3 regions of the Leisingera sp. XS_AS12 genome follow, and region 2 is predicted to be linked to each of the others. Evidence: riboswitches for the same ligand, from Rfam matches in the RefSeq annotation. Region 2 holds a riboswitch; each other region holds the start of a gene.

Region 1 (9,865 bases), on a different contig from region 2:
TCGCGCTCGGCTGACATTTCTCCTATTGCAGCAAGCAAAGGCGCGTCCCGATCGGGCGCGCCTTTTCGTTTCAATTGAGCAGTCCTGCAAAACGAAATCGGCACGTGACTCTTCAGGCGCGATACGCTAAGGAATCACCCCGAAAGGAAAGCAAATGGATGCCTCCAGTCGTCAAAACGAAATCATCGCGCTGCTGAACCAGCAAGATCGCGTCGAGGTCGAGGATCTGGCGCAGCGCTTTGGAGTGTCCTTGCAGACCGTCCGCGCGGACTTGCGAGATCTTTCGGCGCGCGGCGCGCTGTCACGGGTGCATGGTGGTGCCGTGCGCATCAGCTCCGCTGCCAGCCAGGACTACGCCGACCGCCGCCGCCTGAACGCAGGCGGCAAACAGGCGATGGCGACCTTGGCTGCAGAGTTGATCCCGGACAACTGCTCGATCAGCCTCAACATCGGCACGTCTACCGAGCAGGTCGCCCGCGCCCTCTCGGGTCACCGCGGACTAACCATTCTTTCCAACAACATAAACATTATCAATATGATGATGGGCGGTCAGGCCAAGGATCTGATCCTGGCTGGCGGCACGGTACGACAAAGCGACGGCGCCATCGTCGGCGAAGACGCGGTAGCGTTCATCGCCCGCTACAAGGTGGATTTCGCCGTCATAGGCGCCTCGGCCCTGGATGCCGACGGCGCGGTGATGGACCACGACCCGCGCGAGGTGTCCGTGGCCCGTGCCATCCTCAAAAACGCCCGTCAGCGGGTTCTGGTCTGCGACGGCAGCAAGTTCGAGCGCTCCGCACCGGTGCGGATCTGCGACCTGTCAGACCTCGACGTGGTAATCACCGACCGCCCCGTACCCGCGGAATTTGCCGAGGCCGCGCAGGCCGCAGGCACCCGTATCCTGACCGCCGGACAAAACGAAAGCAGCGAAAATGACTGACACCCCTGTTACAGACCTGTTCATCATCGGCGGCGGCATCAATGGCTGCGGCATTGCCCGCGATGCCGCCGGGCGCGGATTGTCGGTGACGCTGGCAGAGATGAAGGATCTCGGCTGGGCCACCTCCTCCGCCTCGACCAAGCTGTTCCACGGGGGGCTGCGCTACCTGGAGTATTTCGAGTTCCGCCTGGTGCGCGAGGCGCTGATCGAGCGCGAGGTGCTGTTGAAGGCAATGCCGCACATCTCCTGGCCGATGCGCTTTGTGCTGCCGTTTCACAAGGACATGCGGTTTGACAGCGAAACACCGACCTCGAAACTGCTGACGACCTTCATGCCCTGGATGAAAGGCCGCCGCCCGGCCTGGCTGATCCGGCTCGGGCTGTTCCTGTACGACTCCTTGGGCAAACGCGGCATCCTGCCCGGCACCGCCAAGCTGGACCTGACCCGGGACGAGGCGGGCAAGGTGCTGAAGGACAAGTTCAAGACCGCCTTCGAGTACTCCGACTGCTGGGTCGAGGACGCCCGGCTGGTGGTGCTGAACGCCCGCGACGCGCAGGCGCGCGGTGCGCAGATCCTGACCCGCACCGAAGTGCTGTCGGCAGAACGCCATTCCGAACACTGGGTGATCCGCACCCGCGATCACGCCAGCGGCAAGGAGCAGGAGCACCGCGCCAAGATGCTGGTCAACGCTGGCGGGCCGTGGGTTGCGGATGTGCTGCATCAGAAACTGGGCCAGAACAGCCGCGAAAACGTCCGCCTGGTGCGCGGCAGCCACATCGTCGTGCCGAAACTGTTCGATCACGGGCGTTGCTATTTCTTCCAAGGCACCGACGGGCGGATCATCTTCGCCATTCCTTACGAGCAGGATTTCACCCTGATCGGCACCACCGACGCCGACCACCCGGATCCCGATACCGCCCCTGAATGCACCCCCGAAGAGCAGCAGTATCTTGCTGATTTCGCATCTGAATACTTTGAGAAGCCGGTGACGCGGGACGACATTGTCTGGACCTACTCCGGGGTGCGCCCGCTGTATGATAACGGCGCCAGCTCCGCCACCGCGGCGACCCGCGAATATGTGCTGACGCTGGATCAGGCACAGGCGCCGCTGCTGAACGTCTTTGGCGGCAAGATCACCACCTACCGCAAGCTGGCAGAGGCGGCGCTGGCCAAGATCGGCGAGGCATTTCCGCAGCTCCCCGATGATTGGACCGCGGGCGTGGCGCTGCCCGGCGGCGATTTTGCAGTGACGGATGTCGAGAAGCTGACTGCGAAATTGGCGGCGGACTACCCCTTCCTGACGCCCTACTGGGCGGGCCGGATGATCCGCGCCTATGGCACCGAGGCTTGGGAAGTGCTGGGCGATGCCAAGACCGCCGGAGATCTGGGCGAGGACTTCGGCGCAACGATCACCGCGCGGGAGCTCGACTGGGCGATTGCCCGCGAATGGGTGCGCGCAGGCGACGATTTCCTGTGGCGGCGCACCAAGCTGGGCCTGAGGCTGGATGAAACCCAGCGCGCGGCGGTGGATACCTATATCCAAGGCAAGGCAGCTCAGCTCGCCGCATAAAAGTGTTTTGCCCGGCGGCACCGCAGGACTGCGCCTGCCTGCCCCTCCGGCAGGCGCAGTCGCGCCCACCAAGGCAGGCTACGCGCTCAGCTTAAAACTCAACGCCCTTCTGCGCCTTCACCCCGGCGCGGAACGGGTGCTTGATCTGGCCCATCTCGGTCACCAGATCGGCGATCTCGATCAGCTCTTCCTTGGCGTTGCGCCCCGTCAGCACCACATGGGTCATCGGCGGCTTCTTCTCCACCAGGAACTCCAGCACCTCTTCCAGGTCCAGATATTCATAGCGCAGTGCGATGTTGATCTCGTCCAGCAGCACCATGGTGTTGCGCTCGTCCAGGATCATCTCCTTGGCCTTCTCCCAGCCCTTTTGCGCGGCGGCAATGTCGCGGGCCTTGTCCTGGGTCTCCCAAGTGAAGCCCTCGCCCATCGCATAGAACTGGCAGAGATCGCTGAAGTTCTCCTCGATCAGCGTGCGCTCGCCGGTCTGCCAGGCGCCCTTGATGAACTGCACCACGGCACAGGGCATCTTGTGGGCGATGCAGCGCATGATCATGCCAAAGCCGGACGAGGACTTGCCCTTGCCCGGCCCGGTGTGGACAATGATCAGCCCCTTCTCGCCGTCCTTGGTTTTCATCATCCGGTCGCGCGCGGCCTTTTTCTTGGCCATCTTGGACGCGTGACGGGCGGCTTCTTCTTCTGAAATGCCGGTTTCAGACTTTTCGCTCATGGGGGCTCTCCAGCTGTTTGGCGCAAGTCTTGACAAAGAAGGGCGCGATAGCGCAAGGGGGTTTCGCTGGTTCCTGCAATTGCAGGCGAAGAGGGAATGTGACAGCGGCCACTGACGGCCCAAGCACAGCCGCCCCCGCGACCGTGACCGGATGAGGCCGCCATGCCACTGGGACAGCCCGGGAAGGCAGGATGGCCGACAGGGCGAACGCCCTGGCATCCGCAAGCCGGGAGACCTGCCAGCGTGTGAGAGATCAACGGGCGGGCGGGGTGTTCCGCGACCGGGTGAGAGGCAGGCAGACCGCCGCCCCTTTTCGGCCATCCCGCATGCCTGCAACGACAGGAGACGTGCCTTTGGCTGACGAACAGGCGCCCACCGCCGCCCCGAAAGACCCGGTCACCCTGACCGTGTGCCTGACCTGCCGCACCGAGGGCGCCGACCCGGAGGCCACCCGTCCCGGCGCCATCCTGCACGCTGCCCTGAAAGAAGCGGGCATGCCCGAGGGCGTCACCCTGCGCGGTGTGAAATGCCTGTCGGCCTGCTCGCGCGGCTGCTCTGTGGCGCTGACCGGCGGCGAGGCGCGCTGGAGCTACATCTACGGCGACATGGACCCGGACCAGCACGTGCCCGAAATCCTTGCAGGCGCCGCCGCCTATGCCGCCACCGCCGACGGGCTGGTGCCCTGGCGCGAGCGCCCCACCGTCTTCCGCAAACAATCCGTCGCCCGCATCCCGCCGGCCGCCTTTCCTTCTGAGGAGTAATTCATGAGCGATCTCAACAAGATCCCCGTCACCGTCATCACCGGCTTTCTGGGTGCGGGCAAGACCACGCTGATCCGCCACCTGATGCAGAACCCGCAGGGCAAGCGTCTTGCCGTGGTGGTGAATGAATTCGGCACCGCCGGTGTGGACGGCGATATCCTGAAATCCTGCGCCGACGACAACTGCCCGGCGGAAAACATCATGGAGCTCGCCAACGGCTGCATCTGCTGCACCGTGGCGGATGACTTCATCCCCACCATCGAACAGCTGATGGCACTGCCGGAAAAACCCGATCACATCGTGATCGAAACCTCCGGTCTGGCGCTGCCCAAGCCGCTCTTGAAGGCCTTCGACTGGCCCGCGATCCGCTCCCGCATCACCGTTGACGGGGTGATCGCGCTGGCCGATGCCGAGGCCGTCGCCAAAGGCCAGTTCGCGCCGGATCTGGACGCCGTGCAGGCCCAGCGCGAGGCGGATGACAGCCTCGACCACGAAACCCCGCTGTCCGAGGTGTTCGAGGACCAGATCTCCTGCGCCGACATTGTGCTTTTGTCCAAGGCCGATCTGGCCGGCGACGCAGGCGTCGAAAAGGCCCGCGCGGTGATCGAGGCCGAGGCGCCGCGCAAGCTGCCGATCCTGCCGATGAGCGAAGGCGTGATCGATCCGCGCATCATCCTGGGTCTCGGTGCGGCGGCCGAGGACGATCTCGATGCCCGCCCGAGCCACCACGACGGCCACCACGACCATGAGCATGACGATTTTGAAAGCATCGTGGTCGAAATGGGCGAAGTCTCCGACCCGGAAGCGCTGCAGAATGCCATCGTGAAACTCGCCCGCGAACGGAACATCCTGCGCGTCAAAGGCTATGTCGCGGTCGAGGGAAAGCCGATGCGGATGTTGGTTCAGGCCGTGGGTGAGCGTTTGCGCGCCCAGTACGACCAACCCTGGGGGGCGCAGCCGCGCAAGACCGCCCTGGTGGTCATTGCCGAGCATGACAACATCGACGAACAGGCGATCCGCGCCGAGCTGGGGGCCTGATAGCAATGGAAGCGAAGTGCCAGATTTCGAGCGTCTCGGCCCGGCGGCACGCCGGGCAGCGCCCGTCCGGCCCCCCACGGGGCGGGCGCTTCGCTTCCCGCCCCGCCGGGCCGGGCGCTGCCCTCAGCGCTTTGAAGCACCACTCGGGAAAGGCCTGACCCATGCACGTCGTCTTCCGCGAAAGCCACGGCCTTGACGAGACCGACACGCCGCAGGATCTCGGCCAGACGCCTGCGGACCTTGTGGTGCTGTCCTTCTCCGACAGCGACCTCGGGGCTTTTGCGGCGGGGTGGCACCGTGCGGACGGCAAGCTGCCGACTTTGCGCCTTGCCAACCTGGTGGCGCTGAAGCACCCGCTGTCGGTCGACGTCTACGCGGAACAGACGCTGGAGGGCGCCAAGGGCATCCTCGTCCGGCTGATCGGCGGCGAAAGCTATTGGTCCTACGGCCTCGCCACGCTGCAGGATCTCGCCCGCCGCAAGGGGATTGCGCTGGCCGTACTGCCCGCCGACGGGCGCGAGGACGCGCGGCTGGATGCCCTGTCCACCCTGCCCGTTTCCACCCTGCGACGGCTGCAAGCCCTGTGTGATACGGGCGGCGCAGTGGCGGCGCAGGCCGCACTCGCCCAGCTGTCGCTGGCGGCAGGGCTGTATGCCGGGCCGGTTCTGGGCCTCAAATCCATGCCGGACCACGGGTTTTATGACCCGGACAAGGGCGTGCTGGCGGACCTTCCGCCGCAGGACAAGCCGCTGGTTCTGGTGAGCTTCTACCGCTCCTACCTCACTGCTGCCGACACCGCCCCGGTGGATGCGCTGATCGCGGAACTGCGCGCCCGCGGCTATGCGGCATTCGGCGCCTTTGCCGCCAGTCTCAAGGCGCCGACGGCAGCCGATTGGCTGCGTGAAAAGCTGCCCGCGCTGACCCCCGCCGCGATCATCAATGCGACGGCTTTCTCGGCCCAAGGCACCGACGGCAGCGCCTCGCCGCTGTCGACAACCGGCTGCCCGGTGTTCCAGGTCGCCCTCTCCACCGCGCGCAAGAAGGACTGGCGCGAGGCCGACCGCGGTCTCTCCCCTGCCGACCTTGCCATGCACGTGGTCCTGCCCGAGGTGGACGGCCGCATCTTTACAGGCGTGGTCAGTTTCAAATCGCCGGGCAAGAAAGACCCGGAGCTGCAATATTCCCGCTTCGCCCACCGCGCCGATGCCGACCGCATCAAATCCGCCGTCGACCGCGTCGAAGGCTGGCTGCGGCTGGCAAAGCTGCCGAACGCCGACAAGCGTCTTGCGCTGATCCTCTCCACCTACCCCGGCCGCGACCACAACCTGGCCCATGCCGTCGGCCTCGACGCGCTGGCCTCCTGCGACGAAATCCTGCACGAGCTCTCCGCCCAAGGCTACGCCGTCGAAGCCCTCGAAAACACTGGCCTGCGGCTGATGGAGGAGACGCTGAGCGTCCCCCTTGCTGACTACAAAGCTGCGCTCGCCACCCTGCCGCAAGACCTGCAGGACACGCTGGCCGAGGCCTGGGGCCGCCCGGAAGAAGATCCCGATTGCCGCGATGACGCCTTTCACTTCAAGGCCCTGCGCGCAGGCAACGCCCTCGTCGCGCTTCAACCCGAGCGGGGCGAGGTGAAAACCCGCGTCGACGATTACCACGACCTGGACCGCACCCCGCGCCACGCCTATGTGGCCTTTTACCTGTGGCTGCGCGGCCAGACGGACGCACTCATCCACATCGGGGCGCATGGCACGCTGGAATGGTTGCCCGGCAAGGCGGTGGCGCTCTCCGGCCTCTGTTGGCCCGAGGTGCTGACCGGGCCGCTACCGGTGATCTACCCCTTCATCGTGAACGACCCGGGCGAGGCCGCGCAGGCCAAGCGCCGCATCGGCGCTGTCACCATCGGGCACCTGCCACCGCCGCTTGCCCAAACGAATCTTCCCGAGGGCATGGCCCGGTTGGAAAGCCTGCTGGATGAATACTCTACCGCCGACGGGCTGGACCCGGCCCGCCGCGACCGGCTGATCGACGACATTCGCGCCGAGGCGCAAGGCACCGGCGTCGAGGCCGATCTGGGCCTGACACCCGACACCTCCCCGGCGGAAGCAATCACCCGCATCGACGCCTTTGTCTGCGACATCAAGGAAAGCCAGTACGGCGAAGGCCTGCATATCTTCGGCACCGGCCAGTGCGGGGCTGAGGAACGCGCCGGGCTGATGGCCGCACTGGACGGCAAGATCGTCACCCCCGGCCCCTCCGGCTCGCCCTTTCGCGGCCGCGAGGATGTGATCCCGACTGGGCGCAACCTCTTTACCACCGACCCGCGGGCGGTGCCGTCGCGGGCGGCGCATGCGCAAGGGGTCAAGCTGGCGGAAGAGCTGCTGCGCCGCCACCTTCAGGACCACGGCGACTGGCCCAAGGGGCTGGTGATCGACCTCTGGGGCTCGGCCACCATGCGCACCGCGGGAGAGGAATTTGCCATGGCCCTGCATCTTGCAGGGCTCGCGCCCAAATGGGATGAAGGCTCCGAGCGGGTGTCGGGCTTCGAGGTTTTGCCGCTGTCGATGCTGAACCGGCCGCGCATCGACGTGACCCTGCGCGTCTCCGGCCTGTTCCGCGATGTCTTTCCGGGCCTTGCGCAGATGTTCGAAACCGCCGCCGCCGCATTGGCCGCGCGCGAGGAAACTGCGGCCGACAACCCCTATCTGACCGAGACACCGCGCGTCTTCGGCCCCAAGCCCGGCCAATACGGCCTGTCGATGACCCCGCATCTGGACGACTACACCGATGAAGCGCGACAGGCCGCGGGTGAGGCCTGGCTCAACGCCTCCTCGCACGCCATCGACGCCAAGGGCGCAATCACCGATGCCCGCGACGCCTTGGAAACCCGCCTGCAAAGCGCCGACAGTTTCGTACATCTGCAGGACCTGCCGGAGACGGACCTGCTCGTCGCGTCTGACTACGCCGCGCATGAGGCAGGATTTGCCGCCGCCATGGCCCGCATCGGCCAGGCCGCGCCCGCGCTCTATCACCTCGACGCGACCCGACCCGACAAGCCGCAGGCGCGTTCCTTGGGCGAGGAAATCGCACGTGTCACCCGCGCCCGCGCCGCCAATCCGGACTGGGCCACCTCGATGATGTCACACGGCTTCCGCGGCGCCGCCGAGATCGCGGCAACGCTCGACCATATGGCGGCCTTCGCGCATCTTGCGCAGGTGGTGCAGCCGCATCTTTTCGACCTCTATTTCGAGGCCACCCTGGGGCGCGAGGACCTGGTCGACTTCATGCAGCGCGAAAACCCGGCCGCCCTCCAGGCCATGCGGGACCGTTTCCGGGCGCTGCACGATGCCGGTCTCTGGACCACCCGGCGCAACTCCATCATGGCAGCCCTGGAGGGCGCGGCATGAGCGGGTCCGCCGCCCCCAAGGTCTATGGTTGGTGCCCCGGCGCCCTTCGGCCGATGATGTCCGGCGACGGGCTGGTGGTGCGTATCCGCGCGCCGCTGGGCAGGCTGTCCACAACGCAGGCGGAGGGCGTAGCAGAACTTGCGCAGACCTTCGGCAATGGTCTTCTGGACATCTCCGCCCGCGCGAACCTGCAGCTGCGTGGCATCCGCGAAGACAGTTTTGAGGACCTGATTGCAGGCCTGCGCCCCCTTGGCCTTGTTGACATCGATGCCGCAGCCGAAGCCCGCCGCAATATCCTGCTTGCCCCGTTCTGGCAGGAAGACGACGATACCCACGCCATCGCCTCGGCCCTCAGCGCCGCGCTGACGGCGGCAACCGGGCTGACCCTGCCCGGCAAATTCGGCTTTGCCATCGACTGCGGCGCGGCCCCGGTGCTGCAGGACTGCGCCGCCGACATCCGCATCGAGCGCGGCCCTGCCGGGCTGATCCTGCGCGCGGATGGGGCCACGACTGGCAAGGCCGTCACACGTGAATCGGCCGCTGCCGAGGCTCTCGCGCTGGCACGCTGGTTCCTCGATCAGGGCGGCGCGCCGGAGGGTCGCGGCAGGATGCACCGCCTCATCGCGCGCCGCGGGCCGCCGCCTTCGCATGGCGCGTTGGCGCTCCAGCGCCCGTTTGCCGCCACACCGGGCCACACGCCCGCGGGGACGCTTGCTGCTTTGGAGTTCGGGCAGATGCCCGCCGCGACGCTCGCCGAACTGGCCACGCACGGCGAGATCCGCGTCACGCCCTGGCGGATGCTGTTGATCGAAGGCGCGCGCGACCTGCCGCCCCTGCCCGGCCTGATCCTGGACGCCACGGATCCGCGCCTGCAGGTGACCGCCTGCACCGGAGCGCCCGGTTGCCTGCAGGCGCTCTCCGCAACCCGCGATCTGGCGCGTGATCTTGCGCCACAACTCCCCGAAGGCACGCGCCTGCATGTCTCCGGCTGCGCCAAAGGCTGCGCTTGCCCTGGCCCCTCGCCTGTTACCCTTACAGCAACCGGCGCGGACGAATTCTCTCTGATCCGCAATGGCACCGCCGCGGATCAGCCGCTAATAACCAACCTGAGCGCCGACCGCTTGCGCGCCGCTCCCGAACTTCTGACAGAGGGCAGCTGACATGCTCCACACCTATGAAACCGACGGCGCCAAGATCTACGCCGAAAGCTTTGCCACCATTCGCCGCGAGGCCAATCTGGCCCGGTTCACCAAGGACGAGGAAGTCGTCGTCGTGCGCATGATCCACGCGGCGGGGATGGTCGGGCTGGTAGAGCACGTGCGCTTTTCCGACGGCATGGCCGAGACCGCCCGCGCAGCACTTGCCAAGGGTGCGCCGATCCTCTGCGATGCCTATATGGTCAGCGAAGGCATCACCCGCCCG
Region 2 (9,865 bases):
GCTGATGGTCCTGCGACAGCGCCGCCACCAGCTCGGGGGATTCCGCGGCCAGCGACTGGATCGCGCCGGCATTGCCCTTGCAGGCCACCGGCCGCAACCGCGCCTGTCCCGAGACCAGCCGCCAGCCCCCGTCCCCGTACCGCAGGTCGAGGTCGAGCACGCCCAGGTGCGAGCCATGAGCACCGGGCATCACCACCGGCTTGTCCAGCGGATGCGCCGGATCCGGCAGCGTCAGATGGGTATGGCCGCCCACCAGCGCATCGATCGGCGGCAAGGCCGCCAGCTGCTCCAGCGCATTTTCCGTACTGTCGCCGCCGCCCGCCGAAAGCGCTCCGCCGTCATCGCCAAGCCCGGTATGGGCCAGCGCCAGCACCACATCGCAGCCTTCCGTCTTCAGGCGCCAGGCCTGCTCGGCCGCGGTATCGACGATCCCGGTGGCGCGCAGCTGCCCCTGCAGCCCGCGACCACCCCAGACCAGCGTCTGCGGTGGCAGCACCGACAGCAACCCGATGCGCACAGGCGGCAGATCGGGACAGCTGTCCAATTGCCGCTCCAGGATCGCGGCCTCCCCAAAAGGCAGGTGCAGCCCGGGCCGGGCCGCCCGCAGGTTCGAACACAGCACCGGGCAGCGCACGTCTGCCAGCACCCGCGACAACCGCTCCAGCCCGATATCAAAGTCGTGGTTGCCCAGCCCGACCGCGTCATACCCCAGCACGTCAAAGGCCACCGCCAGCGGATGCGGCCGGGTGCTGCCCGGCTCGATATCGCCGAGCGGCGCGCCCTGGAAACCGTCGCCATTGTCGACCAGCAGACAGGCCTCGCCGCGCGCCGCGGCTTCGGCGCGCTCCTCGGCGATCAGGCTGGCCACGCGCGACAGCCCGACGGCCGGATCGGCCCGGTCGGCATAATAGTCGTGCCCCAGCAGGTGACAGTGCAGATCCGTCGTGGCGAGCACGCGCAGCCGCCCGGAGGTCCGGGCGGGGGGCTTGTCCACCGCAACCGTCATGTCTGCTCCCGTGTCGGCACTTAGGGTCCGCTTCTGTAGGCTACGCTTTACCGCGTGTTTCTCCGCCCCATTTGAATCAGCGTTTTAACGATTTGCAAAGGCACCTTTTGAGTGCTGCGACATTTTTCTGAGCGCCGCCGTGACATGCTCTGCCGCCAAAGACATTTTGCACCCTGCCTTCTTGCCCCGCGCGCGCCTTGTTCCGATCGGGCGGTGTTGCGTTGCAGTGACAGGCAAGCCCGGATCGCGCAACATGGCTGGCTCCCGGCCAACCGGGCTGGCAAGGAAACCGCAAGATGCATCGGGAGACCGCCATGAAACATGCAGAACAGGTGACTTTCGGTGGCGGTGCGCTGAACCGCGCCGCCCATCTGCGCACCGACGCTGCAGCGCTGGACGCAGCCTGGCGCGCAGCCGATGCAGCCGTGCTGCTGCTGTGGCGCGGCAAACCGCTGGCCCGGCGCCCACAGGCAGAGGCACCGCCACAGGGGCTTGCCCTGACGGCCCCCGATCACCCGCTTGTCACCCCCCTGCGCGACACGGCCCTGTTCCTCGGCCTGACATCGCAAGGCGCACCGCGCTTTGCCTGCGACCTTGGCGACTGGCAGCCCGCGGATCTGGACGCAGCGTCGCTCGAGGCCTTCAGCGACGCCAGCGAACAGCAACACCCGGAACTGCCGCAGGGCCACGTCTTCGCCGAACTGCGCCGCATCATGACCATGCTCACGCCGCTGGAAGCCGAATTGGCCGCCACGGCAAAGGCGCTTCTGGCCTGGCACCGCAGCCACGGGTTCTGCGCCTGCTGCGGCGCGCCCAGCGTCATCGCGCAGGCGGGCTGGCAACGGCTGTGCCCTGCCTGCAAGGCGCCGCATTTCCCGCGCACCGATCCGGTGGTCATCATGCTCATCAACCATGGCGACAGCGTGCTCCTTGGCCGCTCGCCCGGCTGGCCCGAGGGGATGTATTCGCTGCTGGCCGGTTTTGTCGAACCGGGCGAGACGCTGGAAGCCGCCGTCCGGCGCGAGGTGCTGGAGGAGACCGGCGTGGAGGTCGGCGCGGTCAGCTACCTTGCCTCCCAGCCCTGGGCCTTTCCGATGTCGCTGATGTTCGGCTGCGCCGGCACCGCGCTGAGCCGCGACATCACCATCGACCCGGCCGAGATCGAAGACGCGCTCTGGGTCAGCCGCCAGGAGATGATGGCGGCCTTTGCCGGCGAACACCCGTTGATCAAACCGGCCCGAAAAGGCGCAATTGCGCATTTTCTGCTCAAGAACTGGCTTGCGGACACGCTGGACTAGAGCGCATATTTGTGTCCAGCGCGAGAGGCACGCTCCCCCCTGTCACCGCACGGGGTACAACAGGCACGCACATCAGACATTCGGGACAGGCAGGCGAGCATGGAATTCAAAGGCAACGAAGATATCGAAGCACCCATTGCGGACGTTTTTGGGGCGATCTCCGACTTTGAAATGATGGAACGCTCCGCCCTGCGCCGCAGCATCGAGGTGCAGCGCACCGGCGATCCTGCCCACCCCGAGGCGGGGCTGACCTGGGATCTGAATTTTGCCTTCCGCGGCAAGCAGCGTCAGGCCCGGCTGGTCCTGGCCGACTATTCGCCGGTGACCGGCATGACCATCACCGGCGGTGGCAGCGGCCTGGATGGCCGCATGGAGGTGGAGCTGGTGGCCCTGTCCCCCCAGCGCACCCGCCTCTCGGTCTGGCTGAAACTGGAGGCAAGCACCCTGACCGGACGGTTGCTGCTGCAGTCTCTGAAACTGGCGCGCAACAACCTCAACCGTCGCTTCAAACTGCGCCTGGCCGATTACGCGGGCCTGACCGAGGCGCGGCTGAAGAGCACCGCCTGATCGCATCGCCCGACAACCCCGGCTGACGCCCGCGTGGCAAGACCATTGCAGGCAGACCTGCGGCCGCCGCGCGGTCGCCTTACGCTCCGTTCCTCCGGTGGCGGATGCGGATTTGCGATTGACGCGCCGGGTCAGCAGCCGCTACCGCTAAGGGGATGGTTCCCGCGCCGCGACGGATCGTGGCCGGGATGAAAAGGGAATGCGGTGCGTCCGGCCTCAGGCCGGACAAGTCCGCAACTGCCCCCGCAACTGTAAGCGGCGAGCGACCCCGGACAATCCACTGGCCCTCGGGCCGGGAAGGACCGGATCAGCATCGACCCGCAAGTCAGGAGACCTGCCATCACATGTGAAACTCGAACCCGGACGGGGCGTCCGGGCAGGGTCTGACGGCTGCGGTTGCCCGGCGACGGGCGGACTGGCACCGCTTCTCCCCCTGCCCCTCTGCCCCGCCACGCGCGGAGGGCGCATTGATGATTTGGAGCGACCAGACCCACGGCTACACGGCCACCGACTGTCCCGACCTGGGCCGTCCCTGCCCGGCAGCGGAACGCATGATCACCCGGCTGGCGGCGGCGTTGACGCAGGCGCGTCCGCTGACGCAGGAGGATTTTGAAATCACCGGCAACACCGTGCTGGACGGCTGCCCCAAGTCCTGCCCGGCGCAATTCGCCGCCAGCCATGACAGGATCCGCATCTACTGCGGTGTCGAGGCCCAGACCTCGCGGGCCGGGCTTGACCGTTTTGCCGATGCCATGTTCAGCCCCGGCGACAGTGGCTTTGCTGCCACCACCGCAACGGCGCGCCCCTGCGCCCTGATCGAGGCGATCCCGAACCCCGCCCACGCACAAGCCGCAACGCAGGTTTCGCTCGGCTGACGCCCTCCGCCCCCCCGCTACCCCGCCCGCGACCTGCGCCGTTGGCGGTCCGCCCCCGGCTGCTGCACGTCTTCAGCTGGGGCGCCGCAGCCGCATGCGACCGGCATAGGCCCATTCCATCTGGGCCTGGGTCTCCACCGCGCAGGGGCGCAAGCTGCGCAGTCGCGCCAGCGCCTGCGCCGGCAGCTCTCCGGCTTCGATCATCAGCCGCAGCACCGCCATGCCAGAGCGCCCGCAGCCGCCCTTGCAATGCACCAGCACCCGACCGCCTCCGGCCAGCGCGCGCCGCGCCTTGCGGCTGGCGGTCGGCCATTTCAGGGCCACCCGTCTCGACGGGGTGTCGAAGTCCGCCACCGGCAAATGGATCCAGCGACAGGCCATGCTTTGCAGATCCGCGCCCAGGCGCACACCGCCCGCGGCGACTTGCTCCGCCTCCGTTGTCATCGAGATCACCAGCCCCGGCTTCCACGCGTTGATCTGCGCGAGATCACCGACATAATCGCCACCGCTCCCCGGCAGCTTGCACAGGGCCAGCAGACCGCCCCCAACCGAAAGGGCATGAAGGGTCAGATTGACGGGATCGTGAGCCGCCATCGGCGCGGGCGTCGGCTGCTCCGCCACCCCAGAGGTTTTGTCAGAATGCATGGCGCCTCCCTGCCTGCGCGCGCCCCGCCCGATCCCACCCGGGCCTTACCACCGAGTCTAGCCGCGCCAGCCGCAAATCCCAAAAGGTTTTTCCGCCGCCCCGCGCCGCCCTTCTGCGGTGGACGAACCGGGCGCGCTCCAATACCCTGCGCGATACGCGGCATAACCAATCCGAATCCGGCACGAGACACCATGAGCGACACCCCCAGCGAAAGCGGCCCATCCCAATACCAGGTACTGGCGCGCAAATACCGGCCCGAGACCTTTGCCGACCTGGTCGGCCAGGACGCCATGGTCCGCACGCTGAAGAACGCCTTTGCCGCCGACCGCATCGCCCAGGCCTTCATCATGACCGGCATCCGCGGCACCGGGAAGACCACCACCGCGCGGATCATCGCCAAGGGCATGAACTGCATCGGCGTCGACGGCACCGGCGGCCCGACCACCGACCCCTGCGGCAAGTGCGAACATTGCGTGGCGATCATGGAAGGCCGCCACGTCGACGTGATGGAGATGGACGCCGCCTCCCGCACCGGCGTCGGCGACATCCGCGAGATCATCGACTCGGTGCAGTACCGCGCCGCCTCCGCGCGCTACAAGATCTACATCATCGACGAGGTCCACATGCTGTCGACCTCCGCCTTCAACGCGCTGTTGAAGACGCTGGAGGAGCCGCCGGCGCATGTGAAGTTCATCTTTGCCACCACCGAGATCCGCAAGGTGCCGGTCACCGTTCTGTCGCGCTGCCAGCGCTTTGATCTGCGCCGCATCGAGCCGGAGGTGATGATCTCGCTGTTGCGCAGGATCGCCACCGCCGAAGGGGCCGAGATTGCCGATGACGCGCTGGCGCTGATCACCCGCGCCGCCGAAGGCTCGGCCCGCGATGCGACCTCTCTCTTGGACCAGGCGATCTCCCACGGGGCGGGCGAGACCACCGCCGATCAGGTCCGCGCCATGCTGGGCCTGGCCGACCGCGGCCGGGTGCTGGACCTGATGGACATGATCCTGCGCGGCGACGCCGCAGGCGCCCTCACCGAGCTCAGCGCGCAATATGCCGAAGGCGCCGATCCCCTGGCGGTGCTGCGCGACCTGGCCGAGATCACCCACTGGGTTTCGGTCGTCAAGATCACCCCCGACGCCGCCGAGGACCCCACCGTCAGCCCGGACGAGCGCGCCCGCGGCCTGGCGATGGCCGAAACCCTGCACATGCGGGTGCTCAGCCGGATGTGGCAATTGCTGCTGAAGGCGCTGGAGGAAGTGGCCGCCGCCCCCAACGCGATGATGGCCGCCGAGATGGCGGTGATCCGCATGACCCATGTGGCCGACCTGCCCACCCCCGAGGAACTGGTGCGCAAGCTGAAAGATGCCACCCCGCCGCCCCTGCCGCCGAATGGCCCCGGCGGTGGCGCGATGGCCGGTATGGGTGGCATGGGCAGCGCCCCGGGGGCACCGGTCTCGGGCGCCCCGGTCGGCTATGGCCAGCCGGAGCCCGGTCCGGGCGGTCCGGGCGGCGGGCCGATGGCCCATGGCGGCGGCGGCACCATGGCCGCTTTGGCGCCACAGGTTGATGCCGCTCTGGCCCGCTATCCGACGTTTGAACATGTCGTCGAGCTGATCCGCAGCCGCCGCGACGGCCTGCTGCTGGAATATGTCAAAAGCTACGTGCGGCTGGTGGCCTATCAGCCCGGTCGCATCACCTTCCAGCTCACCGAGGATGCACCGCGCGACCTGACCAAGCGCCTCAGCGAGCAGCTGAAGGCCTGGACCCATTACAACTGGTTCTTCTCGATCGTCAGCGAGGGCGGCGGTGAAACCATCAGCGAGCGCGAGAATGCCGCCGAAAACGCCCTGCGCGCCAAGGCCAGCGAACACCCGCTGGTGCAGGCGGTGCTGGAAAGCTTCCCGAAGGCCAAGATCACCCGCATCCGCACCCCCGAGGAGCTTGCCGCCGAAGTGGCCGCCGAAGCCCTGCCCGAGGTCGAGGACGAGTGGGACCCCTTCGAGGAAGGCTGACCGCGGCAGCGCGGCGAAGCTGCCCCTTGTTTCATGGCCCCTGCCCCCGTATCTAGCGGGGCAAACCGGAATTCTCAGGAGAGATCACATGCTCAAAGGCCTCGGCGGTCTTGGCGACATGGCCAAGATGATGAAATCGGCTCAGGAACTGCAAACCAAGATGACCGAGATGCAGGAAGAGCTGCATAACCTCATGGTCACCGGCGAGGCCGGCGCGGGTCTGGTCAAGGCCACGGCCTCTGCCAAGGGCGACCTCAAGGGGCTGGACATCGACCCCTCGATCTTCAACGGCGACGACAAGGAAGTGGTCGAGGACCTGATCCTGGCCGCGATCAAGGACGCCCAAGCCAAGGCCGCGGAGAAGGCCAAGGAAGAAATGGCCAAGCTGACCGAAAGCATGGGCCTGCCCAAGGACATCAAGCTGCCGTTCTGAACACGGCGCCATACCTCTGCAAAGGGCGGTCCCGACGGGGCCGCCTTTTCCGTGACCGCGGCCCGCCCGTGCCGGGCCTGCCCCGGCCCGCCCCCGGCGCAAACAAAAGCCGAACATTTTGCCGCCGTGCCCTTGCGCTCCCCCCGCGGCATCAGCCTATATGAGAGGCAGAACAAAGGCCCGCGCACATGATCCGCAACTCGACCAGCGACATCGAAGACCTGATTGCCCTGATGGCCAAACTGCCGGGCCTCGGGCCGCGTTCGGCACGCCGCGCGGTTCTGCACCTGATCCGCAAGCGCGGCCTGCTGCTGGCGCCGCTGGCCGAAACCATGGCCGAAGTCGCCGCCACCGCGCGCGAATGTCTCAACTGCGGCAACATCGGCACCGCCGAGATCTGCCCGCTCTGCACCGATGAGGAGCGCGCCAACGGCGAACTTTGCGTGGTCGAGGATGTCTCCGACCTCTGGGCGATGGAGCGCGCGCTGGTGTTCAAGGGCCGCTACCACGTGCTCGGCGGCACCCTGTCGGCGCTGGACGCGGTCGGGCCCGAGGATTTGCGCATTCCGCGGCTGATCGACCGGGTGGCCACCGAAGGCATCACCGAGGTGATCCTGGCGCTGAACGCCACCATCGACGGGCAGACCACCGCCCATTACATCGCCGACCAGCTGCAGGGGAAGGTCAAGCTGACCTCGCTGGCGCAGGGCGTGCCGATCGGCGGCGAGCTGGACTACCTTGACGACGGCACCATCTCCGCCGCCCTGCGCGCCCGCAAGGAAATCTGACCCCAGCCGCGCCGACGGCCGTCTCGCCAGTCAGCCAAGCACCGCCTGGTAGAGATGTTCCTTGGTGAAGGGCTTGTCCAGCACCTGCACATCCGCCAGCGCCGGAAAGCCCGCATCGGCGGCGCTAATGGCAAAGCCGCTCATCATCACCGCACTCAGCCCCGGCTGCGCGGCGCGCAGCTGCGACAGGGTTTCCCAGCCGCCCCGCCCGGGCATGTTCATGTCGATCACCGCCCCGTCGAACGGCCCGCCGCTTCCCTGAAGCGCCAGCGCCGCGTCGCAGCCATCCGCCAGGGAAACGTCGCACCCGCGCAGCTTCAGCAGCCCAGCAACCGCCCGGCGCACGGTTTCTTCGTCGTCCACCACCAGGATGCGCCGCCGGTCCGCCATCGACGGCGGCGGCGCTGCGTCCCGGGCGGCTGGATCCGGCGCGGTCCCCGGCGCGGTATCAGGCGCGATCTCAGTCGCGATCTCAGGCGGCGCATCCCCGCCCTCGCGCCCGGCGCACAGCAGCTGGCGCACAAGGCCGGTCGCCGCCTGCACCCCCTCGGCCACCACTTCAACGTGGCGCTCTGCCGGATGACCGCCGCCAAGGCAGGCCAGGGCCAGCTCGGTGCGCCCCTGCATGGCCGCCAGGACGTTGTTGAATTCATGGGCGACCGTGCCTGCAAGCTGATCAAAGCTGCGCACCTCGGGGGCAACCGGCGCGGCCCGCTCCTCCTCGTTGCGCCGCCGGTCGTCGCGGCGGCGGCGCAGGTCCCGCCCGATGCGGGCGAGGAAGACCTCGATCAGCCGATTGTCGAGCCCCCCGCGCTCCAGCTTCCGGTCATGCAGCAGGGCGAAATGGCCGATCATCTGGCCTTCAGCGTCCCGGATCGCGAAGCCGAGATAGCTCTGCAATGCGCATATCTCCTCCGCCCCGCCCGCGGCAAAGGAGGCCTGCCAATCGCCCGCCTCCAGCACGTCGCGCGCCGCGTGGGCTTCCGGCTGGTCACGCAGGCTGGCGCAAGGCGCGCCGGAAAAGGACACCACCGCATCCGCCGCCACCGGCAGCCGCAGCCCCCCGGCGCAGCAGGCCAGAACGCGATAGCTGTCGGTCGTCTCCTCCCGCCGCTCCGCGATGAAGGCCGCGCGCGCGTTGAAGGCCCGCTGGAGCTGCTCCGCCAGCCAGCCAAAGGTCTCCGCCGTGCCCGCCCCGTCGCAACCGACGGCCAGGGCCGCCAGCGCGGCCTCGACCTGCATCGCGGCCACTTCTGCGGCCAGCCGTGGCCGATGGGCGTCCATCAGGGCCGCCACCTGTTGACAGAGGTCGGCAGGGACCGCGCGCCGCCACGCCGCCTGGATCAGGCCCATGGCCTCACCATCGGGGCGGCACAGCGCCACGCCGACATAGCTCTGAATCCCTTCCTCGGCGCAAATCTCATCCCGCGGGAAACGGGCCCGGACGCCACCCGCCGTCACCTGAACGCGGCCCTGCCGCAGGACCTCACCCGCCGCGGTCGCTTCGCACTCCATGTCCAGATCATCCACCGGCAGCCCATCAAAGCGGCTGACCAGGCACCGCACCCGGTCGACCGCGCCGATCCGGCGGTCGCCGATGGCCACGAAGTCGGCGCCGAACTGCCGCGACAGCTGCTCGACCAGCGCCTCGCAATACGCCCTGCCGCCCAGCAGCGCCCAGGGGTCCGGTTCCGCGCCGCCACCCGGCGCCGCAACCATTGGTTCACTCATCACTCGCACTCCTGCCAGCCCCAAGGCCGATCACGCGTGCCCGGCTGGCGATACAGTCAACACAATACCCCTGACACCGGCCCGACCGCGACGTGACCACGGTCGCCCCCGCAGGGATCGCATACGCGCCGTCGGCCGCGCTGCCCTGTCAGACTAACAAAAAATGCCACGGGTCCGAACGGGCGGATCCGTGGCATTTTAAGGATTCTTCAGCGGCGCAACGGGGCTCAGCCAGCCCCAGCCACGTGCCGCAGCGCTCAGCTGCGGGAATCTTCGTCCTCGTCCTCGTCGGCATCACCATCCGACGGCAGGTTGAAGAAGCTGTCCGCGTCGAGGATGTCGGCCTCCGGCTTCTCCTCTTCGTCGGCAGAGCCGCCACCAAGGGTGAATGTCTCCAGCCCTTCGATCGCGGTCGGGATCTTCGGCTCCGCTTCCATCTCCAGCGACTGTTCGGTGGAGACCAGCTTGCGGCGCTCGTCGTCGCTCATCACGCCGCCTTCGGCCGCCTT
Region 3 (9,865 bases), on a different contig from region 2:
GCTCGCCTGGCATGCCGCCATATCCCTGCCAGTCACGGCGGCAACACCTGCCTGGCGGGCCATACGCAGCAACTCGGTTTCTTCCGGCTCTGTCAGGGCGTCTGCCACACAAAGCGCATTTAAAATCAGGTCCCGCGTGAAGGGGGGCGGGGCGATGGCGGGACTTCCAGCAGGGGACGCATTGACGACGATGTCTGCCTTGGCCGGGAGAGAGGTGGCAACCGGAACGTTCAGAACCAGGGAAAGTTTCTCCGTCAGATTCGACGCCTGCACGGGATCAATGTCGATGACGGCGATGCTGTAAGCGCCACGTTGTGCAGCCTCGATCGCGATAGCGCCACCCGCTGCGCCAGCACCGCATATCACGACGGCGCTATGTGCGATGCTGATGCCCTTGTGCTCGATCGCATCCAGCATGCCGTGGCCGTCAAGCATTTCTCCGATCAGATCACCGGTATCCGTCAGGCGGAAGGTATTTGCCACGCCAAGACTGCGCGCGGTTTCGGAGAGACGGTCACACATCTGCGCGAGCGCGGCCTTGTGGGGAGTGGTGCTGAGGAACCCCGGCACGTTCCGTGCCTGCCTTGCCCATGCAAGGAACGGCTCAAGCCCGGTGGCTGGAAGGTCGAGGGGAACGCAGATCGCGTCCTGACCTCTATCCTGAAAAACTGCGTTCCATAACGCAGGGGTTGCTACCTGTGCCACGGGATCTCCCAGGATTGGGATCACCTGTGTCGCGCTCCGGTTCGTCTTCATTTTGCTCCCCCCTGCGATCACAGGACGTCTATTGACGGCTGCTGTTGAACGATTCTAATAATGTTACACATTTTTGGGATCAAGTAACGAAAGGGGCGGTGGAGCGTGTTCGGTCGCAAGCCTCAGAAGACAAATTCGCAGACCGTGGTTTCGGTTGTCGCGGCATCGCTGCGCCGGGACATCGCCTTTGGCGATCTTGCTCCGGATTCCAAACTGAAGATCGAAGCGCTGCGCAGCCGCTATGGTGGGTCGAACCATTCCGTGCGCGAAGCGCTGACGCAGCTGGCCTCGGAAGGGCTCGTGGAGGCGACGGCGCAGCGGGGGTTCCGGGTGGCATCGGCCACGCAGGCGGATCTTCAGGATATCATCAAGCTGCGTGCCGAACTGGAGCCGCTGGCCCTGAAGTGGTCGTTGCAAAATTCTGACATCGCTTGGGAAGGGAGGCTGGTTGCCGCGCTGCATGCGACCGAACGCGCAACCGAAAGCCTGCTGCAAGATCCCGATGGTGCCGTGATGATGTGGGACGAAGCGGCGAGGGAGTTGCACCAGGAGGCGGTGTCGGCCTGTGGTTCGCCGCGGATGATCCGCGTGCTTGGCCAGCTTTATGATCAATCCCGGCGCTTTCGCCTGGCGGCGCTGCGCGAAGGGCGCTGCGATCCGCGTGAGCTGAGCCGACTGCGCAGCGGCATGGTCGCGGCCATTCTTGCAAAGGATGCCGACACTGCAACCGAGCATCTTATCCGCGATATCCGGCATGAGCTGGACGCGTCGCAAGCTCGGGGAAATGGCAACACGTGAAAAGCTGCGCCCCGTCCGGGGCGCAAACTTCAGAGGAGGAGGAACTCAGATGAAAACTCTTACCAGGCGCGCCACGCTGGCCGCCCTTGGCGGTGCACTGGCGACACCCTATCTGGTGCGCTCGGCGCGGGCCGGAACCGCGGTGAACCTTGGCGCGCTGCGCTTTGTCAGCCACGCGCCCAGCTACATCGCCTATGAGCGGGGCTACTTCAAAGAGGCCGGGCTGGACGTCAGTTTTGACTTTTTCGAGGCTGCGCAGCCGATGGCAGTCGCCATTGCCTCGGGCGATACCGACTATGCGATGACCGCGATTTCGGGCGGTCTGATCTCGCTGGCCGACAAGGGCGTTGCCAAGGTGATCGGCGGCGCGCTGTCGGAGGAGAAAGGCATTTCCGGCCAGAAGATCCTCGCCTCCAACGCGGCCTATGAGGCGGGCCTGCAAAGCCCCGCGGACCTGGACGGCAAGACGTTCGGCATGACCCAGGCAGGCTCGTCCTTCCACTACATGGGCTCGCGCATTGCCGCGGCAGAGAACGCCAAGCTGAAGTTCAAACCGCTGCAGAAGACCGGCGCGGTGATTGGCGCCATCAAGTCCGGCCAGATCGACGCCTGGTCGATCGTGCCGCATATTGCCAAGCCGCTGGCCGATGCCGGTGCCGTCAAGATCATCGGCGAGGTTGCGGACTACATCCCCGATTACCAGGTGACGACGGTCTTCACCTCGGCGCAGAACGCGGCCAATGAAACCGAGCAGACCCGCGCTTTCCTCGCGGCGCTGGCCCGCGGTGCGGATGATTTCAACGCCGCGCTGGTCGACAAAACCGCAGAGCAGGACGAGCAGGACGCCATCATCGCGTTGCTGGCCGCGCATATCTATCCCGACCGCGCGCTGGAAGACGCCCGCGGGCCGATCGTGAACGGTGCGATGCGCATCAATCCGGGCCTGTCGCTGAACCGTACGTCGGTCAAGGACCAGCTCGACTGGTTCAAATCGGAAGGTCTGGTGAAATCCAGCGTCGAATACGAGACGCTGGTGGACGAGAGCTACGTCGAAGCCCGCGCCTGATCCCAATTGTCCGGCTGCCCGCCCAAGGGCGGCCGGACGCCCTGCCATCGGAAGTATCTATGGAACTCAGACTCGAAGGGGTCTCGCATCGCTATGGCGATGTCGAGGTGATCCGCAATATTGACCTCTCCATCCCGAAGGGGCGCATTGTCTGCATCGTCGGCCCCTCCGGCTGCGGCAAGTCCACCCTGCTGCGCTTCCTCGGCGGGCTGGAACGCCCCACCGAAGGGGTGGTCAGCCAGGTCGGCCAGCCGCCAAGCGACAGCATCAACCCGTTGACCTATGTGTTCCAGGATTTTGCGCTGTTGCCGTGGCGCACCGTGGAAGGGAACATCTCGCTGATCCTCTCCGACCACGGCGTGCCGACAAAGCGGGCCAATGCGATCATCGAGGACGTTCTGGCGCGCACCAAGCTGAGCGATTTCCGCAAGGCGCTGCCCAAGCAACTGTCCGGCGGCATGAAGCAGCGGGTGGCGATCGCCCGCGCACTGGCGGTGAATCCCGCGGTGCTCTTGATGGATGAGCCGCTGTCGGCGCTCGACAGCCAGACCCGCGAACTGCTGATGGATGATCTGGTGGATCTGTGGACCAAATCGCCCTTCACCGCGGTCTATGTGACCCACAACCTGGCCGAGGCGGTGCGCCTCGGGCATCAGGTTGTCGTGCTGTCGCGCCGTCCCGGGGCTATCAACGAGGTGATCGAGATCGACACCCCGCTTGCAGAGCGTCGCGCCAACGACCCTGAACTGGAACGCACCCAGCAGCATCTTTGGGCGCTGATGCGCGCCGAGGCTGAGGCTGCAGATATGGAATTGATCGATGACTGACAGCGCAACCGAGACCTCAGACGTCCGCCCGGTGGAATTCCGGGGCGGCGGTTTCCGTCCGTCATCGCCCCGCTGGGTGGGGTTGGTTGTGTTTATCGTTCTGATTTCCTTGCTGGAATGGGGAACGCGCGCGGGCTTTATCTCTTCGCTGACGGTGCCGCGCCCGTCGGACGTATTTCTGACATTGTGGGATCTGGCCGCATCCGGCGCCTTGTGGACCAACCTGGCCCCGTCGCTGATGAGGCTTCTGGTCGGCGGCAGCATCGGTGCCGTTGCCGGTATCACCGTAGGCGTGATGATTGGCCTGTTTTCGTTTGTTCGGGCCGGGCTCGTCCCCCTTGTGGCGGCGATATTCCCGATCCCCAAGATCGCCCTGCTCCCGCTGTTCGTGATCTGGTTCGGCATTGACGAGGCGTCGAAATACGCGCTGATCGCCTTTGGCACCTTCACACCTACCGTTGTTGCCACCTATGGCGCGGTCGACAACGTCGACCGGTCGCTGATCCGGATGGGCCAGAGCTTTGGCCTGCGCTGGTCGACGGTGGTGCTGCGGATCGTGCTGCCCGGTGCCATGCCCGGCATCCTGTCGGGGCTGCGTGTCAGCTTGGCCATCGCGATCATCTTGCTGGTGGCGGCGGAAATGCTGGGCGCCGAACATGGCATCGGCGCCTACATCCTGCAGGCCGGATCGCTGTACGACCTTGAACGTTTGTTTGCCGGGGTGACGATCCTGTCGCTGCTGGGGGTGCTGCTGTCTACCACCGTCGGGCTGGTGGAAAAGCACGTTCTGGGTTGGCGGACATGAGCCGGAAGACCGAGAGTGATTATGATGTGGTCGTGGCCGGTGGGGGCGCTGCCGGCATCGGGGCGGCGCTCGGCGCTGCCCGCGCAGGCGGCAAGGTATGCCTGGTGGAAAAATACGGCTTTCTCGGCGGCGCGGCGACCACGTCGCAGGTTCTGGCCTACTGCGGATTTTTCCAGCAAGGGCCTGAGCCGGTAAAAGCCGTCGGTGGGGCCGGGGATCTGGTTTTGGCGGCCATGCGGGCCTGCGGAATGAATACCGAGGCCCATAATTCCGAAACCACGGGCAACTGGATCATCCTGTTGAACCCCGAGATCGCAAAGCTGGCGTTCGACCGGGTGCTTGCCGATCACGGCGTTGATGTGCTGCTGCACTCTCGTGTCGCCGCCGCAACCAGAACGGCTGACCGCATAGAGGCTGTAACCGTCGCCGGGATGGAGGGCCGCCGAAGGATCATCGCTGAGGGCTTTGTCGATGCGACTGGCGACGGCAATCTGTCCCTCGTGTCTGGCATCACAATGCGTGAGGGCGACATGAACGGCCAGTTGCAGGCCGTCTCTGCCCCGATCCGGATTTCCGGGTTGGATCCGCGGGTCCCCTTTGACAGGTCGGCGATCAAGGCGGCCATCCAGCGTTACAACAAGACCGGCGCCTATCCGATCCGCCGCGAGGATGGCGGCATCTATACGCGCATTCCCGGCACTGGCGACATGTGGTGGATGATCATTGACCTGGCGCTGCCCGACCTCACGTCCGCCAGTTTTACGCGGGCGGAGCGGTGCGCGCGGGAGATGGCGAATGACTATGTGCAGATGTTGCGCGATCACGTGCCGGGGTTCGAGCATTGCTTCTTGGCCCAGTCTGGTCCGCAGATCGGCATTCGTGAAAGCAGGCACCCTGCCACGCGGTATGAGATGACGGCCGAGGATCTCGCCTGCGGGCGGCAACGCTCCGACAGCATCGCCCGGGCGGCGTGGCCCGCAGAGTTGCACGGTGAAGCCGGCAAGCCGGTCTACCACCCGGTTGGCGGGCATGGTTACGCCTCGGTTCCACTGGACAGTCTGCGGGCGCGCGGCCTCGACAATCTGTTTGTGTCTGGCCGCGTCATCGGGGCCGATCCTGTCGCTTATGGCTCGGTCCGTGTCATGGGGACGGCTTTTGCCACCGGGGAAGCCGCAGGCATCGCCGCAACAATGGCAACCGTAGACGGGGAGCGCGTTGGCGCGCAGGTGCGCCGCCTCGGGGGGCTGACCTGATCATGTTCCGACGCATCCTCCCTGCTCGAAGGGCTTGGTTGCGTGGCGACATATAGCGGTTGACAGGGCAGGCCGATTTGAGCAGACAAAAATCGATGGTTCCCGGCCGAGTATGGCAATGGGATGAAAAGGGAATCTGGTGCGGGCTGAGCGGCCCAAGTCCAGAACTGCCCCCGCAACTGTGAGCGGAGAGTACCCCGTCAGAACCACTGGATCCGGCGGATCCGGGAAGGGACGGCACGCTTTGATCCGCAAGTCAGGAGACCTGCCATCGGTAAACCGTAACCAATCGGGCGGAGGGCCCGTGGAGGAAGAGATGACAGTGTCCCCAGCGCTTCGCGCCAGCGCCTGCCTGCCTCCGCTTGAGAGGCTTGCATGGACGCCCGAATTTATCTGATCTCCGCTTCGTATGTCAGCCAATCCCGCTTTCAGGCCCTGGCCGAAGGGCTGGCGGCAGCGGCGCCCAGTGCGGCGGTGGCGGTCCGGCTCGAAGCCAGCGGCGAGGGGCTTTGGCGGGCGCTGGACGATATGACCGCGTTGGGAGCGACGCGGATCGAACTGCGTCCGGTTGGCCTCCCGTTTTCGCAGAGCATAGAGGCCTGGCTGCCCGGCGCAGTGGGGGCCTGGCTGGCGCGCCAGACCGGGACACGCCCGAAGGTTCTGCTGGCTGAGGCCCCGCAAGCTGACACCTCGGTCCTTGGCCATGTTGCGCGGGCTGAGGTGCCGCTGACGGAGGTGGAACCGAGACCAGACGGCGAATTGGGCAAAGGCTGGAACAGTCCTCCGCCCCATCGTCACCACCTGCTGGTCTGCACTGGACCGCGCTGCCATCTGAAGGATGCACCCGACCTGTTGGCGGCGCTGAAGGCCGAGTTGGGCCGCATGCAGTTGGCCTCTGACTGTCTTGTGACCGCGGCCGGCTGCCTGTTTCCCTGCAACAACGGGCCTGTGATCGTGCACTATCCAAAAGGGGATTGGTACCGGGTCCGCGATCTGGCGGATGTGCGCAGCCTGGTGGCCCGGGTTCTTTGCGCGGGGGATGTTCCGCAGTCCCTGCTTATTCATCAATCAGGAGAAACCCATGAATTTGCTTAGAGTTCTGATGCCGCTGTGCCTTGTTGCGGCCGCCGGTGCGGCGCAGGCCGATCCGGTGACCGTTCAAAGTTGTGGGAGCTCCTATACTTACGAAACGCCGCCGAAGCGGGCCATTACCTTGAACCAGCAGGCCACCGAGGTGATGCTGGCACTCGGTCTGCAGGACGCCATGGTCGGCACCGCCTATCTCGACGACGAGATCCCGGACCAGTGGCGGGATGCATTCGACAGCGTCCCCGTTCTGGCCGAGAAATATCCGGCTGCAGAAATCGTGCTGACCCAAGAGCCCGACTTCCTGTTCGCAGGCTTTGCCTCTGCCTTCTCGGAAGACAATTTGGGATCGGTGCAGAAGTGGCACGACTTGGGCGTGGGGACCTATCTGGTGGATGCGTCGTGCAGGTCTGCGCACCCTCAGGACGTGCCGCTGACCATTGCGCCGATCCTGCGCGACATCGAAGTGATTGGCGACATTTTCGGCGTTCAGGATCGCGCGGATGCGCTGATCGCCGAGACCAGGGCGCGCATCGAAGCGGTGCAGAACAATCCCGCGGGCGGCGGGCGCAGCGCCTTTATCTATGACAGTGGCACCGACACGCCGTTCTCGATCGGTTGCTGCGGCGGCCCGGCACTGGTCGCCAAAACCGCCGGGTTGACCAGCATCAGTGCGGACGTCGAAGGCGCCTGGGTTGATCTGGCCTGGGAACGCGTGGTCGAGGCCGACCCGGATGTGATCCTGCTGATCGAGGCAGGCTGGTCCTCGGCGCAGGAGAAACGGGAGTATCTGGAAAACGATCCCGTGCTGTCGCAGCTGACGGCGGTGCAGAACGGGCGTTTCGTGGTGGTGCCGTTTTCCGAGACATTGCTGGGCATGCGCTTTGCCGACGGAGTTGAAAACCTGAACGCGCAGCTGGCGGCGTTGCGCTGAATGCAGGCCCGCTTCTCGCTTCTGTTTCCGGCAGCCTTGGTAGCGATGGTCCTGGCAGCCGTCGCCGGGGTGTTGTGGGGCACGGCCGACATCGGCTGGGCGGACCGCCTTGCGATCCTGAGCCGGAGCGAGGACGCACCGCGCGGCCTGTCGCTGATCGTGTGGCAATGGCGCATCCCGCGGGTGCTGGCCGTCGGGCTGATCGGCGCGGGATTGTCGCTGGCCGGTGCGCTGATGCAGACAGCGCTGCGCAACCCGATGGCGGATCCCTACCTGATGGGGCTCTCCTCGGGGGCGTCGGCGGCAGCGGTGGCGGCGATCATCTGGCTGCCCGCGGCGGTCACCGACCGGCTGGGAGTGCCGCTGATCGCCTTCCTCGGAGCGGCGGCCGCTTTTGCGCTGACCATGGGGTTGTCCCAGCGGCGGGGGCAACCGATGGATCCGCTGATCGTGGTGCTGGCGGGAGTAGCCGTCTCGCTGATGTTCCAGTCGCTGACGGCCTTCTTCCTCTATATTGGCGACCCGCATGCGACCCGCAACGCGATGGGCTGGCTGATGGGCACCGCTGCCGGAACAGAATGGCAGGAGGTGCCGCTGCTGGCGGTAGCGGTGGTGGCGCTGGGGCTCATGTTCCTGACCCAAGCCAATGCGCTGGACGCAACGCTGCTGGGAGAAGAGCGCGCACAGGCGCTGGGCATCCGCACCGCGCGGCTGCGGGCGATGATCTTCGTGGCGACCGTGCTGTTGACCGGGCTGGCGGTGGCGGTGGCGGGGATCGTCGGCTTTGTCGGCCTCATCGTGCCGCATATGGCGCGGCTGCTGGTCGGCGCGCGCCACCGGGTTCTGCTGCCGATCACCATGGTGCTGGGGGCGACGGTGCTGATTGCGGTTGACCTCTTGTGCCGGGTGCTGCTTGCTCCGGAGGAGCTTCCGCTGGGCGTACTGCTGGCCCTGTTCGCGGCGCCGCCGTTCATCATCATCCTGAGAGGGCTGCGCCGTGCCGTCTGAGTTCGCGCTGGAAATCAACAATCTGACGGTAGAGATCGCGGGCGCTGCCTACGTGCGCGATGTGTCTTTGGCAGTGCCCGAGGGGCAGATCCACGGGCTGCTGGGGCCGAACGGCGCGGGCAAGACAACGCTGTTGCGCAGTCTTTACCGCGCGGTGGCACCGACGGCGGGGCAGATCCGGGCGCAGGGCCGGGCAATCGGCGATCATGCCCATCACGAATGGGCCCGCAAGCTGGGCGCGCTGGTGCAGAGCGCAGGCTTGCTGGACGGGCTGACGCCGCGTGACATTGTCGAGATCGGCCTGTCGGTGCTGGAGCTGCCGCACGGCGAATTCGACCGCCGGCGCCAGGACGCGCTGGAGCTTGCGGGCCTTGCGGACAAGCAGGATCAGCCCGCGGGCAAGCTGTCGGGCGGCGAGCTGCAGCGCTGCTATTTCGCCCAGCTTCTGGCCTGTGATCCGGAAATATATGTGCTGGACGAGCCGACCAACCACCTGGACCTGCATTACCAGCTGGCACTGCTGGACGAGGTCCGGCGCCGCGGCCGCACCGTGCTGATGACGATGCATGACCTGAACCTGGCGGTGCGCTACTGCGATCATGTCTACCTGATGGCGGGCGGGCGCATTGTCGAACACGGCCGCCCGCTGGAGGTTCTGAACCGGCAGAACCTGATGACCCATTACCTGGTGGACGGCCAGTTCCACGGCAATGTGCTGTCCATCACCGGCCCGATCCACCAGCAGTCGCAGCGGCGACGGGCCTGACGCAGACGGCACGGGTGGCCAGCTGTCAGCCCTCCGTCGGTGCCGCCCAGTCCATCTGTGTGAAGCCTTCGCGGAAGGCAAAGGTTTTCAAGTGCGAGTCGATCACGGCGCGGCCCCGCTCTAACGCGGCGTTGTCCGGGCCGGTGATCTCGGCCTGCAGCTCGGTTGCGCTGGCGTGCAGGGTTGCCGGGCCGAATGGGAATTGCACGCGTCCTTCTGTTTTGTCGCACGCGGCCGGAACCTTATGGGCAAAATGCTTGCACAGCTGGCGCATGTATTTGCTGGCGTGGGCGGTTTGAAACCGGCCTGTCTGTCGGATCATGATTTCTGGCCTTCGTTGGCTGGAAGGGCCGGGGGACGGCAGCCGCCCCCGGGACTTGACTGTTTCGCGGCGGCTCAGAACTTCAGCCGTGCGGTCAGGCCGATGGTGCGGCCAGGCTCATTCAGCGCGATCACGCGACTGGAATCCACCCCGTCGGAGCTGCGGCTGGCATAGGTCTCGTCAAACAGGTTGCGCACATCGAGCCGCACTTCCAGATTGCCGAGGCTGCGCGGCGTGTAGGAGG

What was found. Region 2 has a riboswitch for cobalamin ahead of AB9K35_RS19775 (hypothetical protein). Riboswitches for the same ligand answer to the same signal wherever they lie in the genome.
Positions count from the first base shown of each region.
Region 1: it holds a riboswitch for cobalamin, as region 2 does, so the genes downstream of both, AB9K35_RS08665 (DUF1636 family protein) here and AB9K35_RS19775 (hypothetical protein) in region 2, are expected to answer to the same signal.
Region 3: it holds a riboswitch for cobalamin, as region 2 does, so the genes downstream of both, AB9K35_RS06630 (ferredoxin) here and AB9K35_RS19775 (hypothetical protein) in region 2, are expected to answer to the same signal.

Region 1 covers NZ_JBGFGM010000087.1:59,574-69,438, forward strand. Annotated here, with positions in the region: gene AB9K35_RS08645 (DUF1513 domain-containing protein) at 1-14, shown strand, start outside; gene AB9K35_RS08650 (DeoR/GlpR family DNA-binding transcription regulator) at 155-940, shown strand; gene glpD (glycerol-3-phosphate dehydrogenase) at 933-2,510, shown strand; gene cobO (cob(I)yrinic acid a,c-diamide adenosyltransferase) at 2,602-3,237, opposite strand; cobalamin riboswitch at 3,288-3,495, shown strand; gene AB9K35_RS08665 (DUF1636 family protein) at 3,591-3,998, shown strand; gene cobW (cobalamin biosynthesis protein CobW) at 4,002-5,036, shown strand; gene cobN (cobaltochelatase subunit CobN) at 5,198-8,443, shown strand; gene cobG (precorrin-3B synthase) at 8,440-9,603, shown strand; gene AB9K35_RS08685 (precorrin-8X methylmutase) at 9,605-9,865, shown strand, end outside.
Region 2 covers NZ_JBGFGM010000121.1:88,349-98,213, forward strand. Annotated here, with positions in the region: gene AB9K35_RS19760 (5'-nucleotidase C-terminal domain-containing protein) at 1-1,006, opposite strand, end outside; gene nudC (NAD(+) diphosphatase) at 1,321-2,304, shown strand; gene AB9K35_RS19770 (SRPBCC family protein) at 2,404-2,871, shown strand; cobalamin riboswitch at 3,011-3,228, shown strand; gene AB9K35_RS19775 (hypothetical protein) at 3,342-3,746, shown strand; gene AB9K35_RS19780 (protein-tyrosine phosphatase family protein) at 3,819-4,340, opposite strand; gene AB9K35_RS19785 (DNA polymerase III subunit gamma/tau) at 4,584-6,404, shown strand; gene AB9K35_RS19790 (YbaB/EbfC family nucleoid-associated protein) at 6,493-6,837, shown strand; gene recR (recombination mediator RecR) at 7,026-7,625, shown strand; gene AB9K35_RS19800 (response regulator) at 7,656-9,356, opposite strand; gene AB9K35_RS19805 (DUF1013 domain-containing protein) at 9,614-9,865, opposite strand, start outside.
Region 3 covers NZ_JBGFGM010000079.1:9,768-19,632, forward strand. Annotated here, with positions in the region: gene AB9K35_RS06600 (shikimate dehydrogenase) at 1-756, opposite strand, end outside; gene AB9K35_RS06605 (GntR family transcriptional regulator) at 862-1,554, shown strand; gene AB9K35_RS06610 (ABC transporter substrate-binding protein) at 1,604-2,620, shown strand; gene AB9K35_RS06615 (ABC transporter ATP-binding protein) at 2,680-3,447, shown strand; gene AB9K35_RS06620 (ABC transporter permease) at 3,440-4,252, shown strand; gene AB9K35_RS06625 (FAD-dependent oxidoreductase) at 4,249-5,505, shown strand; cobalamin riboswitch at 5,585-5,793, shown strand; gene AB9K35_RS06630 (ferredoxin) at 5,881-6,600, shown strand; gene AB9K35_RS06635 (ABC transporter substrate-binding protein) at 6,587-7,525, shown strand; gene AB9K35_RS06640 (FecCD family ABC transporter permease) at 7,526-8,533, shown strand; gene AB9K35_RS06645 (ABC transporter ATP-binding protein) at 8,523-9,299, shown strand; gene AB9K35_RS06650 (DUF2218 domain-containing protein) at 9,325-9,621, opposite strand; gene AB9K35_RS06655 (TonB-dependent receptor domain-containing protein) at 9,696-9,865, opposite strand, start outside.